Regions from separate parts of the Methylobacterium sp. EM32 genome, predicted to be linked through region 2. Evidence: predicted binding sites of a transcription regulator. Region 2 holds the regulator's gene; each other region holds the start of a gene.
The links. Region 2 encodes PhoB, which activates phosphate uptake and scavenging genes when phosphate is short. Its sites were predicted from a motif close to TGTCATNNANCTGTCAT; they were not measured.
Positions count from the first base shown of each region.

Region 1: a site for PhoB is predicted at 3,218-3,234, ahead of ABZT49_RS26790 (esterase-like activity of phytase family protein). Genes of this name have one in related genera too.
Region 3: a site for PhoB is predicted at 2,359-2,375, ahead of ABZT49_RS27820 (DUF465 domain-containing protein). Genes of this name have one in related genera too.

Region 1 covers NZ_JBEXZS010000201.1:14,155-18,553, reverse strand. The annotation lists gene ABZT49_RS26810 (hypothetical protein) at 1-936, shown strand, start outside; tRNA gene ABZT49_RS26805 (tRNA-Pro) at 1,027-1,103, opposite strand; tRNA gene ABZT49_RS26800 (tRNA-Pro) at 1,192-1,268, opposite strand; gene ABZT49_RS26795 (histidine kinase famiy protein) at 1,504-3,177, shown strand; gene ABZT49_RS26790 (esterase-like activity of phytase family protein) at 3,279-4,399, shown strand, end outside.
Region 2 covers NZ_JBEXZS010000005.1:22,256-26,654, forward strand. The annotation lists gene ABZT49_RS01095 (cell envelope integrity EipB family protein) at 4-882, opposite strand; gene ABZT49_RS01100 (GcrA family cell cycle regulator) at 1,502-2,020, shown strand; gene phoB (phosphate regulon transcriptional regulator PhoB) at 2,295-2,996, opposite strand; gene phoU (phosphate signaling complex protein PhoU) at 3,067-3,786, opposite strand; gene pstB (phosphate ABC transporter ATP-binding protein PstB) at 3,870-4,399, opposite strand, start outside.
Region 3 covers NZ_JBEXZS010000214.1:20,712-25,110, reverse strand. The annotation lists gene ABZT49_RS27840 (tetratricopeptide repeat protein) at 1-4, opposite strand, end outside; gene ABZT49_RS27835 (5-(carboxyamino)imidazole ribonucleotide synthase) at 254-1,357, opposite strand; gene purE (5-(carboxyamino)imidazole ribonucleotide mutase) at 1,354-1,851, opposite strand; gene ABZT49_RS27825 (DUF465 domain-containing protein) at 1,969-2,187, opposite strand; gene ABZT49_RS27820 (DUF465 domain-containing protein) at 2,390-2,575, shown strand; gene ABZT49_RS27815 (acyl-CoA synthetase) at 2,759-4,393, opposite strand.

The DNA of each region.
Region 1 (4,399 bases), on a different contig from region 2:
ACCCACGCGCGGCTCGGGACAGGGAAGGACGGCGTGCCCGCGCGCCGGGGCTACTCCAAGCCTACGAAGCAGCGCGTCGTCTCGACCGGCGGCCCGCGCCGCGAGCTGGAGGACCTCCGCGCCGCCGTGAACCTGGCCATCAAGGACAGCCTGACGCGCGACACGGTCTCGGTAACGCTGCCGCCGAAGGGGCAGGAAAGGGACCGATGGCTGACCCGCGGCGAGGCGGCCCGCCTCCTTTGGCGCGCCTGGAAGAAGCGCGAGGTCCAGACGATCTCGTCGGGCCCCCGAAAGGGCGAGACGTACGTGATGCCCCGGCGCCCGGCGTGGCACCTGGCGCGCTTCATCGTTGTCGCGCTCCGGACGGGGACCCGCAGCGGCTCGATCTGCGGTGCCAGCTTCGTGAAGGAGGTCGGCAAGCCTTGGATGGAGTTGACGACCGAGACCACAGTCGAGGAACGGGTCGAGACCCGCGTCATCGACGGTGAGGTGTTCGAGCGCCGGGTGCAGGTGCCCACGATCAAGCGCGTCGCCATCTTCCACCGGAAGGCGCTTGGGACGCAGGAGCGGGACAACAAGCGTGCCCCGACGGTCCGGATGCCCGATTCGCTCGTCAACCACTTGTGGCGCTGGCACCACGCCCTCGGGCAGCGGTTCGTCGTCGAGTTCGAGGGCAAGCCGGTCGGGTCGACGAAGAAGAGTTTCGCGAACCTCGTCTACGAGGAGGGCCTGGGCGACGACGTCGTGCGGCACAGCCTCCGGCACACGGCGGTGACGTGGGGCATGCAGGCCGGCGTGCCCATCTGGGAGCTCGCCGGCTACGTCGGCATGTCGGTTGAGATGATCGAACGCCGCTACGGGCACCACTCGGCGAAGCACATGGAAGGCGCGCGCGAGGCGTTGGGCCGGCGTGGCGGGAAGCGGAAGGCAGCCTGAACCGCGACCAGGTTTTCGACCGATGTTTGGTCGAATGTTTGGTCGGGCGAAACCTCTGCGCCCCGGGAAGGCACTTTGCAAAGGGAAAACTGGTCGGAGTGGCAGGATTTGAACCTGCGACCCCCACGTCCCGAACGTGGTGCGCTACCAGACTGCGCTACACTCCGACGCGCCCGAAGGCACGGGTATCGTAGAAACCGGACATCTCCTAGAGATGCAGGTTGATCTCGGGAAGACTCAGCCTCGTGAGAGGGCTGGTCGGAGTGGCAGGATTTGAACCTGCGACCCCCACGTCCCGAACGTGGTGCGCTACCAGACTGCGCTACACTCCGAACGGCCGGCCGTGGCCGACGAACGGGCTTATAGCGAGGGCATCCGGGGGCCGCAAGGCCGTTCATGCGCGATGGCCGAGTTTCTTCAGCCGGCCTGATCCGGGCTGCGGCACCGCGCGCGTGAGGGAGCGGGCGAGGGGGGATGGGCCTTGCGCGATCTGCTCCCGCCCCCCATTGTCCCACCGTCAGAAAAATCGACACCGGCGGGGTGGCGTATGGCGAGCCGGGTGGCGGTGTGAGCGAGGACGATCAGGTCGGGGTGCCGGAGCCGGAAGCCAGCCACTCCGCGGAAGCGCCGTCCTTGGCGCATCTGAAATCTGCGACGATCCGCGAGCCCGGTCTCGACGACCGCGGCAGCGTGTTCTTCGCGGCGATCGAGATGACTCGGATGCCGATGATCCTGACCGATCCGCGGCAGCCCGACAACCCGATCGTGTTCGCCAACCGGGCGTTCCAAGACCTCACCGGCTACACGCAAGCCGAGCTGATCGGCCGCAACTGCCGCTTCCTGCAGGGGCCCGAGACCAGCCGCGAGACCGTGGCCGAACTGCGTCAGGCCGTGGAGGAGCGCCGGGCGATCGCGACCGAGATCCTCAACTACAAGCGCGACGGTTCGCCGTTCTGGAATGGCATCTTCATCGGCCCGGTCTTCGACGCGGCCGGAGAGATCGTCTACTTCTTCGCCTCGCAGCTCGATGTGACCCGGCGGCGCGTGTCCGAGCAGGCCTTCCGCCAGGCCCAGAAGATGGAAGCGATCGGCCAGCTCACCGCCGGCCTCGCCCACGACTTTAACAACCTGCTCCAGGTCGTCTCCGGCAACCTCGAACTGGCGCGCAACTCCGTGACGAGCGAGCGGGCCCAGCGCCAGCTCGCCAACGCCGCCGGCGCGGCGGAGCGGGGGGCGAAGCTGACGAAGCAGCTCCTGTCCTTTGCCCGCAAGGCGCGGCTGGAGCCGCGCTCGCTCAACCTCAACGCCCTGGTTCTCGCCTTCGCGGAGGTGGCGGAGAGCACGCTCGGCAGCACCGTCTCCGTGCGCCTCGACCTGACGCCGCGGCTGCCGGCGGTCACGATCGACCGCACCAACCTCGAGATGGCGCTGCTCAACGTGCTCATCAACGCCCGCGACGCGATGCCGGCGGGCGGCACGGTGACGATCTCGACCGCCTCGGTCCACTTCAACGGAAACGGGAAGGCTCGCGCCCTGCCGCCGGGCGACTACGTGGCGCTCCGGGTGCGCGACGAGGGAGAGGGGATGCCGCCCCACGTCGCCGAGCGGGCGACCGAGCCGTTCTTCTCGACCAAGGGCCCCGGCAAGGGCACCGGCCTCGGCCTCGCGATGGCGCATGGCTTCGTGCAGCAGTCGCGCGGGCGGCTGGAGATCGACAGCCGGCCGAAGAGCGGGGCGACGGCGGGGGGCACCACCATCACGATGCTGTTTCCGGCCGGCCCGGGCGCGGTGGCTACGGAGGAGCCTACCGAGCGCAAGGCGGTGCTGCGGCGCGGCGACGAGACCGTGCTGGTGGTCGAGGACAGCGACGACGTGCGGGCGCTCGCCCGCGAATACCTCGAGAGCCTCGGCTACCAGGTGCTCGCCGCCCGCGACGGCGAGGAGGCGCTGGAGATCCTGGAGCGGGAGACGCGGATCGACCTCCTGTTCTCCGACATCGTGATGCCGGGCGGCGTCAACGGCCTGATCCTGGCCGACCGGGCCAAGACGATGCGGCCGGACCTGCCGGTGCTGCTGACCACCGGCTACAACGAGGACCTGGTGGCGGACGGCCCCGCGACCCCGACCATGGACGTGCTCGGCAAGCCCTACCGCAAGGCGGAGCTCGCCGACCGGATCCGCACCGCCCTCGATCGCGGCGCCAGACAGATGCCGGCCCCGGGCGAGCCGCATCACGGCTGAGGCCTCCACCGGGGCACGGATCCCGCGGAAACGACGATGTCGTCACTTCGCTGACATGGGTGATGCGCCAGAACAGCCGCGCTCATCTCCGCGAGGATTCTATGCCGCGCCGTTCCCTGCTCGCCCTCACGCTCCTGCTGTCGGCCGCGCCCGCCGCCCTTGCCCAGGCGCCTCAAGCGTCCCAGACCTTCCAGGCAACGCTCGCCGGCCACGCCGTCCTGCCGGCGGAGAGCACCCTGCCGCTCCCTGAGGACGCACCGAAGGACCTCGCCACGCCGGGCAAGTTCACCACCGGCCGGCGGGTCGAGGCGGTGGGCACCGTCGAGGTGCAGTCGATGGGCCGCGCTACCAGCCTCAAGCTGCCGCTCAAGGGCCAGCCGCTCCAGGGCCATTCCGGCATCAAGCACATGCCGGACGGCACCTACTGGGTGCTGACCGACAACGGCTTCGGCACCAAGGCGAATTCGCCCGACGCGATGCTTTATCTCAACCATTACCGGATCGACTTCGCGACGGGCGGCGTCGCGCGGCTGGAGACGGTCTTCCTGCGCGATCCGGACAGGAAGGTACCGTTCCGCATCGCCAACGAGGCGACCGAGAGCCGCTACCTCACCGGCAGCGACTTCGACCCCGAGAGCTTCCAGTTCGTCGGCGACCGGATCTGGATCGGCGACGAGTTCGGCCCATTCCTGATCAAGGCCGACCGCACCGGCAAGGTCGAGGCAGTGGTCGAGACACTGGCCTCGGGCAAGCCCGTCCGCTCCCCTGACAACCCGGCGGTGACGACCCCAGCGATACCCGGCGGCGCGGTGGCGTTCAACGCCCGCCGCTCCAAGGGCTTCGAGGGCATGGCCGCCTCGCCCGACGGCAGCCGGCTCTACGCCCTGCTCGAAGGCCCGCTCTGGGACGCCGAGGCGAAGGCGTTCGAGACCCGCGACGGACGCGAGGTCCTGCGCATCCTCGAATTCGACACCAAGGCGGAGACCTGGACCGGCCGCTCGTGGCTCTACCCGCTGGAGCAGGCCGGCCACGCCATCGGCGACTTCAACCTGATCGACGCCACCACGGGTCTCATCATCGAGCGCGACGACGGCGAGGGGACCGCCGACCGGGCCTGCCCGGCCAGCCAGAAGGGGCCGGATTGCTTCTCGGTGCCGGCCAAGTTCAAGCGCGTCTTCAAGATCGAGATGACCGATGCCAACCAGGGCGGCCCGGTGCGCAA
Region 2 (4,399 bases):
GTCCTACTTGCAGTCCTTGCTCTCCGGCATGAGGTCGACCCGCGACAGCTCGCCCTTGAGCGAGAACTCGCCGTAATCGAGGCGCAGCGCGCCGCTGACGCCGTTCTCGTAGAGGTCGAAGGCGAGGACGTAGACCGGGGTCCGCTCCCCCTCCCCCGGCGAGAAGTAGCTCAGCGTCACCGGCCAGTGCGGCATCGACGCCATCGCGCCGTCGCGCAACGGCGCCTCGACAGGTGCAGCGGCAGGCTTGGGCGCGGCAGGCTTGGGTGCATCGGGCGTGCCAGAATCGGGCTTCGCATCGGGCTTGGCCGCGACGCGTTGCGGGCCGATCACCGCTAGGGTGTCGTAGACCTTGCGGCCGTCATCCGACCCGTCGAACACCTTGACGGCGACGGTGGTTTGTCCGGCCCGGGCAGCCTCGATCAGCCGCTTCATGTGGGCTGCGGGAAACAGCACCTCGCCCGGCACCGCCATCTCGCCGCGCTTGGGCTGCTTGAGGGTGATGTCGAGGCCCTTGTCGCCGCGCTCGGCATTGCCGTCGACCGGGGCGGCCGCCTTGCCGTTGAGGTCGGATTGAGTGCGGAAGCGGAAGCTGCGCCCGTCGCCGGTCTCGAAGGTGGTGTTCCGCAGGTCGGAGGTGCGGGTGCCGCTCTCCGAACTCTCCAGCACCGTCACCTGCCGGTACTGCAACGCGAAGCCCTTGCAGGCATCGCCGGTGAAATCGAACACGATCCGGCCGCGGGCGCTCTCGACCGCGCGGGTGCCGGAACTGCCGGACAAGGACAGGTCGTAGACGGCGCGATGGGGCGCGAGGTGCACGGCCTCCGCCGCCACTACGGGCGACGAGAGCGCGAGCAGGACGCACGCGAGGAGTGATCGCATGAGGTCTCCCGGGGCGGCCGTCGGCGCTGGCGTCGGCCCTGTTGGTCCTCTCAAGATAGGCCCCACCCCGGCCCCCGGCAACGTTCCGGGCGCCGGCGATCGCCGGCCGGCCGGCCCGGTGCGTGGCAGTGCGGCCACGCTTGCCGAACAGGGGGCGTGGCGCTGCGGCCACGCTTGCCGAACAGGGGGGCGTGGCAGCGCGGCCACGCTTGCCGAAGACCGGCGGGACAACCCCCGGCTGTCGGGGACCGTTACGGCAGCGCAACCTGCGATCATGCGGCGACCCAGTATCACGGACCCTCCGGGGCGATCCGACAACCCTTTGACAAAAAACGATGATTTCCGGGCGCGATCCGGCACGGCCGCGCCGCGCGCGGCACCGGCAGCGCGACCCGGCCGGGTCCGGACCGCCGGCCGGCCGCGGGGAAAAACCGACTCGGCGGGGGGCGGACTCTTGCGCGGGTGTTAGCCCGTCCTGTAGGTTCACCCCCGTCGCCACCGCTCCAGGCGTGGCGGCGATCACCAGCAGGATCGGACGGAGTCACCGCGCGGCCGAACGGCGTGCCGCTCGCGGCTGCGTGCCGATTCCATGGGTGATGTCGGGGGATTGGAGGCGGCGATGATGGATGCGGGTCCGAGCTGGACGAAGGAACGCGTCGAGCTTCTCAAGCGGCTGTGGAGCGACGGCCGCAGCGCCAGCCAGATCGCCGCCGAGATCGGTGGCGTCTCCCGCAACGCCGTCATCGGCAAGGTCCACCGCCTCGGCTTGGCCGGGCGCATCCTGAAGGGCAACGGCACCGCGCCGACCGGTGGCCGCCGTCCGCGGGGCGAGGGCGAATCCGCGGCTGCGACCGGCGAGACCCCGTCGGTGCTGGCCCCTGCGCCGCCGGCGCTCGCGCTGTATCAGGCCGCATCCCCCACCGACACCACCGCGCTGCCGGAGAGCGTCCGCGTCACCATCATGGAGCTGCGGGAATTCATGTGCCGCTGGCCCATGGGCGACCCGTCGACGCCCGATTTCCGCTTCTGCGGCGACCGCGCCATCACCGGCCTGCCCTACTGCACCCATCACAGCCGCATCGCCTACCAGCCTGCCGCCGAGCGCAAGCGCGACCGCAAGGTCGTCGGGTTCCGCTAAAGGCCCGTATCCGGATGAACGATCCCGGAGGCGGCGTCGCGCCGCTTCCGCGCCGATCCCTTCCGACAGTTCGACGATATCGCTCGAATCCTAACGAATCCTGTCCGGCGGCAATCTGCGGGAAGTCGGGATTTGGCGGAAGCAGGCTTTTCTGGGTTTCTCGACGCCCTGACATCCACCGCGTCATTCCGGGCTCCGCTGCGCGGCCCCGGAATGACGCGGAGGGCGGAGTAACCGACAGCCGAACTCTTCTGCCCGCCGTGAGGACCCAGCCTCACGGCTCCGGCGCGAACATCTCGTCGAACGAGTAGCCGGAGCCGCGCACGGTGCGGATCGGATCAGCGTCGCGGGCGCGGTTGATCGCCTTGCGCAGGCGGCCGATATGCACGTCGACCGTGCGCTCGTCGATGTAGACGTCGTGGCCCCAGACGCCGTCGAGGAGTTGCTCGCGGGAGAAGACCCGGCCGGGGCTCTGCATCAGGAACTCGAGCAGCTTGAACTCGGTCGGGCCGAGATGCAGCTCGCGGCCGTCGCGGCGGACGCGGTGGCTGACCCGGTCGAGCTCGATGTCGCCGGCGACCAGCAGGTCGGCGACGTGGGCGGGCTTGGAGCGGCGCAGCAGCGCGCGGACCCGCGCCAGCAGCTCCGGCACCGAGAACGGCTTGACGATGTAATCGTCGGCGCCGGTGGCGAGCCCCCGCACCCGGTCGCCCTCCTCGCCCCGGGCGGTGAGCATGATCACCGGCAGCCGCTCGGTTTCGCGGCGGGCGCGGATGCGCCGGCAGAGCTCGATGCCGGAGAGGCCGGGCATCATCCAGTCGAGGAGGACGAGGTCGGGGACCTGCTCGCGCAGGCGGATATCCGCCTCGTCGCCCCGGGCGACGGCGTCGACCTCGAAGCCCTCGGCCTCGAGGTTGTAGCGCAGGAGGAGGGTCAGCGCCTCCTCGTCCTCGACGATCAGGATGCGGGTACTCATGCGGGGCACTTCGGGTGAGGTCCGGCGGCGGAGGCCCGCCGGGCGTCACGCCCGGCGAGCCTGCGAGCCATCAGGCCTCCGGCTGGGGATCGAGGGTGGCGAAGCTCGAACGGTCGTTCTTGGGACGATCGGTCGGCAGCGTCTCCCCGGTGGCGAGGTAGTGGATGGTCTCGGCGATGTTGGTGGTGTGGTCGCCGATGCGCTCGACGTTCTTGGCGCAGAACAGGAGGTGCGTGCAGAACGTGATGTTGCGCGGATCCTCCATCATGTAGGTCAGGAGCTCGCGGAACAGCGAGGTGTAGAGCGCGTCGATGCCGCCGTCCCGGGCCCAGACGTCGAGGGCGACGACGGTGTCCTGGGTGGCGTAGGCGTCGAGCACGTCCTTGAGCTGGCCCTGGACCAGCTCGTTCATGTGCTCAACGCCGACGACGATCTTCTGCAGCTGGACCTGGTCGGCGATGGCGACGACGCGCTTGGCGACGTTTTTGGCCAGGTCGCCGATGCGCTCGAGGTCGCCCGAGACGCGGATCGCCGAGATCGTCTCGCGCAGGTCGACCGCCATCGGCTGGCGCTTGGCGATGAGGAGGATGGCCTTCTCCTCGATCTCACGCTGCAGCCCGTCGAGGCGCTGGTCGACGGCGATGACGCTCTGGGCGAGGGCGGTGTCGCGGCGCAGGAGCGCCTGGCCGGAATCGGCGACCATCTTCTCGGCGATGCCGCCCATCTCGGCGATGCTGCGCCGCAGGTTCTGCAGCTCCTGGTCGTAGGAGGTGACGATGTGGTTCGACATGAGGGCTGACTCCCCGCGATGAGGTGGAGTGTGTGACGCGCCGGCCCGGCAGGTCCCGGGCCGGCGGGATGAGTCCGGGAGCCTCAGCCGAACCGGCCGGTGATGTAGTCCTGGGTCTGGCGCTTCGACGGGTTCATGAACAGCCGGTTGGTCGGCCCGAACTCGATCAGCTCGCCGAGATACATGAAGGCGGTGAACTGCGAGATGCGCGCCGCCTGCTGCATGTTGTGGGTGACGATGGCGATGGTGAATTCGCCGCGCAGCTGCTCGATCAGCTCCTCGATGCGGCCGGTCGAGATCGGATCGAGGGCCGAGGTCGGCTCGTCGAACAGGATCACCTCCGGGCGCTGCGCCACGGTGCGGGCGATGCACAGGCGCTGCTGCTGGCCGCCGGACAGGCCCATGCCGGACTGCTTGAGCTTGTCCTTCACCTCGTCCCACAGCGCGCCCTTGCGTAGGGCCTCCTCGACGCGGACGTCGAGGTCGGCCTTGCCGAGGCGCTCGTAGAGCCGGATGCCGAACGCGATGTTGTCGTAGATCGACATCGGGAACGGGGTCGGCTTCTGGAACACCATGCCGACCCGGGCGCGCAGCTCGTTGAGGTCGATCGACG
Region 3 (4,399 bases), on a different contig from region 2:
TCATCGCCCGCTCCCCCGGGGCGGCGCATCCCGTCGCGCCGCGCACCTTCGCCATTCGCACGCACGCGCCGCCAAAAACCGCGGTCCCGGTGCCGGACGACCATTCCGGATCGGGGTGAACGCCGGCTTAAAGCGATGCGCCCCCGACGCTTGTGCGGGCCGATGTGGCGAAGGTGTGGCCTCCCGGCGCCGCAAGGGCAGGGGAGGGGCCCGTGCTGGCGCGGGTGTGGCCGCAAGGCCGCAGTCCGGGCCCTCAGGCGCCGGTCGTGACCCGGGTGAGGTGGCCCATCTTGCGGCCGGGGCGAGCCTCGCCCTTGCCGTAGAGGTGGAGGTGGCTGCCTGCCTCGGCGAGGATCCGGGTCCAGTCGTCGGCTTGGTCGCCGATCAGGTTCAGCATCTCGACCGACGTGCCGGTCAGCGCCGCGCTGCCGAGCGGCCAGCCGCAGATCGCCCGGACGTGCTGGGCGAATTGCGAGGTCTCGGCCCCCTCGATGGTCCAGTGGCCGGAATTGTGCACCCGCGGGGCGATCTCGTTGACCACCACGCTCGCGCGGCAATCCGCCCCGCGCACCAGGAACATCTCGACCGCCAGCACGCCGACATAATCGAGCGCGTCCGCGATGGTGCGGGCGATCGCGATCGCCTCGACGGCGGTCTCCGGCGCCATGCCGGGAGCCGGCACGACCGTGCGGGCGAGGATGTGGTGACGGTGCTCGTTGGCGCAGGGGCTGAAGGCCGAGAAGCCGCCTTCCGCGTTGCGGGCGGCCACCACCGACAGCTCGGCCTCGAAGGCGACGAAACCCTCGAGGATGCAGGGCTGATCGCGTAAGGACGCCATCACGGCGGCCGGATCGGAGACGGCGTCGCGCAGCATCACCTGCCCCTTGCCGTCATAGCCGAAGCGCCGGGTCTTCAGCACCGCCGGCAGGCCGATCTCCCGCACGGCTTGGGCGAGGCCCGCCGCGTCGTCGACCGCCCGGAACGGGGCCACCGGGATGCCGAGACCGGCGACGAAGCTCTTCTCGGTCAGCCGGTCCTGCGTCGTCGCCAACGCCGAGGCGCTCGGATGCAGCGGCCGGCGGGCGGCCAGGATCTCGGCCGTCTTGCTCGGGATGTTCTCGAACTCGTAGGTCACCACGTCGACGGATTCGGCGAAGGCCTGGAGCGCCGCCGCGTCGTCATACGCCGCGACCGTGCGTCGGCCCGCCACCTCGAAGGCCGGGCTGTCGGGATCGGGGCAGTAGACATGGCATTTCAGCCCGTACTGCGCCGCCGCGACCGCGATCATGCGGCCGAGCTGGCCGCCGCCGATGATCCCGATGGTCGCGCCTGGGGCGATGAGGGTCGTGGTGCTCACGGGGCGCTCGTGTCCGGGTGCTCGGCGACCGCCGCGCTCTGGCGGGCGCGCCAGGCGTCGAGGCGATGGGCCAGATCGTCGTCGGTGAGCGCCAGGACGGCGGCGGCCAGCAAGGCCGCGTTGACGGCGCCGGCCCGGCCGATGGCGAGCGTGCCGACCGGGATGCCGGCCGGCATCTGCACGATCGACAGGAGGCTGTCCTGGCCCGACAGCGCCTTCGACTCGACCGGCACGCCGAAGACCGGCAGCGGCGTCATCGCGGCGGCCATGCCGGGGAGGTGGGCCGCGCCGCCGGCGCCGGCGATCACCACCCGGAATCCAGCGGCCTTGGCGCCCTTGGCGAAGGCGACCAGGCGGTCCGGGGTGCGGTGGGCCGAGACGATGCGGGCCTCGTACGGAATGCCGAGCGCGTCGAGGGTCTCGGCGGCGTGGCGCATCGTGGCCCAGTCGGACTGGCTGCCCATGATCACCGCGACGGGGGGCGCTGCCGCCATCGTCAAGCGCATCCTCTAGAAAGCGCTGCTAGCCGCGAGCGGGCCGCAGCCGGTCATTGTGCAGTAGCGGCGCGCTTGCCTTCACGCAAGCAGCGCGCGAACGCTCGCCTGCGTCCGTCAGGCGATGATGTCCGGGGTGAGCTGGTCCTCCAGGAAGGTGATGCGGTCGCGCAAGGACAGCTTGCGCTTCTTGAGGCGCTGGAGCTGCAGCCGGTCGCCGGCCATCACCCCCGACAGGGCCTCGATCGCGTCGTCGAGGTCGCGATGCTCCTCCTTCAGACGCGCCAGCTCGCTCTCGTACTCCGCCGTCGATTCCGCACTCAACTCGAACGCCATCGCCGCCCCAAGCCCTGGAAGTATGAGCGGAGAATGGACCACGCTCCAGCCTCCGGCAAGGGCACGGGCGGGGTTGTGCAGCCCCTCCGAGGGCCTGCCGTCCCCACGCGCATTACGCAGGTGCAGCATCAAATCCCTTCGACATCGGCCGCGGGCTGTGGCAGGCTGCGTGTGTCACCTACATGACAGGAGGCAATGGCTGATGTCGCTGCACATGCATCTCACCGAGCTCGAGCGTAAGCACGAAGCCCTGGAGCGCGAGATTCAGGACGCAATCACCCACCTCTCCACCGACGACTTGCGAATTGTAGAGCTCAAGCGGAAAAAGCTTCACTTGAAGGATGAGATCAGTCGTCTGCGGACGACCTCCACCCGCGTGATGCACTAGCCCAGAAAACGCCCTTCGTGCCGCCGCGCCAGCGTTCGGCGCGGCGGCCCCTGCCCCAGAGGCACGATCCTTCGGGCGACATCCTTTCAGATACGACCTGAAGGTACGACAGAGTGAGCGGCGGGGCCCCCGAGGGCGAGCCCCCGGCCGGCAGGCCCCGCAGCCCCGTTGACGGGGCGCCCGTCACAACGCCTTCGCCATCTCCCGCAGCACGAATTTCTGCACCTTGCCGGTCGAGGTCTTCGGCAATTCCGTGAAGACCACGTGGCGGGGCACCTTGAAGCCGGCGAGCGACTGACGGCACCAGCCGATCAGCTCCTCGGCCGAGACCATCTCGGAGCCCTTCAGCTCGACGAAGGCGCACGGCGTCTCGCCCCATTTCTCGTCGGGCTTGGCCACCACCGCCGCGGCCGCCACCGCCGGGTGCTTGAACAGGGCCTCCTCCACCTCGATCGACGAGATGTTCTCGCCGCCTGAGATGATGATGTCCTTCGAGCGGTCCTTGAGCTGGATGTAGCCGTCCGGGTGCTTCACCCCGAGATCGCCGGAGTGGAACCAGCCGCCGCGGAAGGCGGCTTCGGTCGCCGTCGGGTTCTTGAGGTAGCCGCGCATCACCACGTTGCCGCGGAACATCACCTCGCCGAGCGTCTCGCCGTCGGCCGGGACCGGCTGCATCGTCTCGGGATCGAGCACGTCGAGCGCTTCGAGCGGGGGGTAGCGCACGCCCTGGCGCGCCTTGCGGGCGGCCTGCTCGTCCTTGCCCAAGGCGTCCCAGTCGGCGTGCCACTCGTTCACCACCGCCGGGCCGTAGGTCTCGGTCAGCCCGTAGACGTGGGTGACGTCGAACCCGGCCTCGGCCATGCCGGCGAGCACGGCCTCGGGCGGCGGCGCCGCCGCGGTGAGGAACGCGACCCGCCGCGGCAGGTCCCGCCGCTCGGCCTCCGGGGCGTTGATGAGGAGCGACATCACGATCGGCGCGCCGCACAGATGCGTGACCCCGTGATCCGCGATGGCGTCGTACATCGCCTTCGACCGCACCTGCCGCAGGCAGACATGGGTGCCGGCCACCACCGACAGGGTCCAGGGGAAGCACCAGCCGTTGCAGTGGAACATCGGCAGGGTCCACAGATAGACCGGGTGCCGGCCGAGATCGCCCGCCACCACGTTGCCGACGGCGAGCAGCGACGCGCCGCGATGGTGGTAGACCACGCCCTTCGGGTCGCCGGTGGTGCCCGACGTGTAGTTGAGCGTGATCGCGTCCCACTCGTCGCCCGGCATGGCCCAGGCGTAAGCGGGGTCGCCCTCGGCGAGGAAGGCCTCGTACTCGACCGTGCCGAGGCGCTCACCCGGGCCGTCGTATTCGGGGTCGTCGTAATCGATCACCAGCGGCGTCACCCCGGCCTGGGCCAGGGCCGGGCCCATGGTGCGGACGAATTCCCGATCGGTGATCACCACCTTGGCCTCGCCGTGGTCGAGGCAGAAGGCGATGATCGCGGCGTCGAGCCGGGTGTTGAGGGTGTTGAGCACCGCGCCGGCCATCGGCACCCCGTAATGGCACTCGATCATCGCCGGGGTGTTGGCGAGCATCACCGCCACCGTGTCGCCCCGTCCGATCCCCCGGGCCTCGAGCGCCGCGGCGAGGCGCCGGCAGCGGGCGTAGAGGTCGCGGTAGCTGCGCCTCAAGCCCCCGTGGATCACCGCGATGTGGTCGGGGAAGACCGTCGCCGCCCGCTCCAGGAAGGTGAGGGGGGTGAGCGGCTGGTGGTTGGCCGGGTTCCGGTCGAGGCCGTGGTCGTAGATCGTTGCGGGGCTCGTCATGGCGGC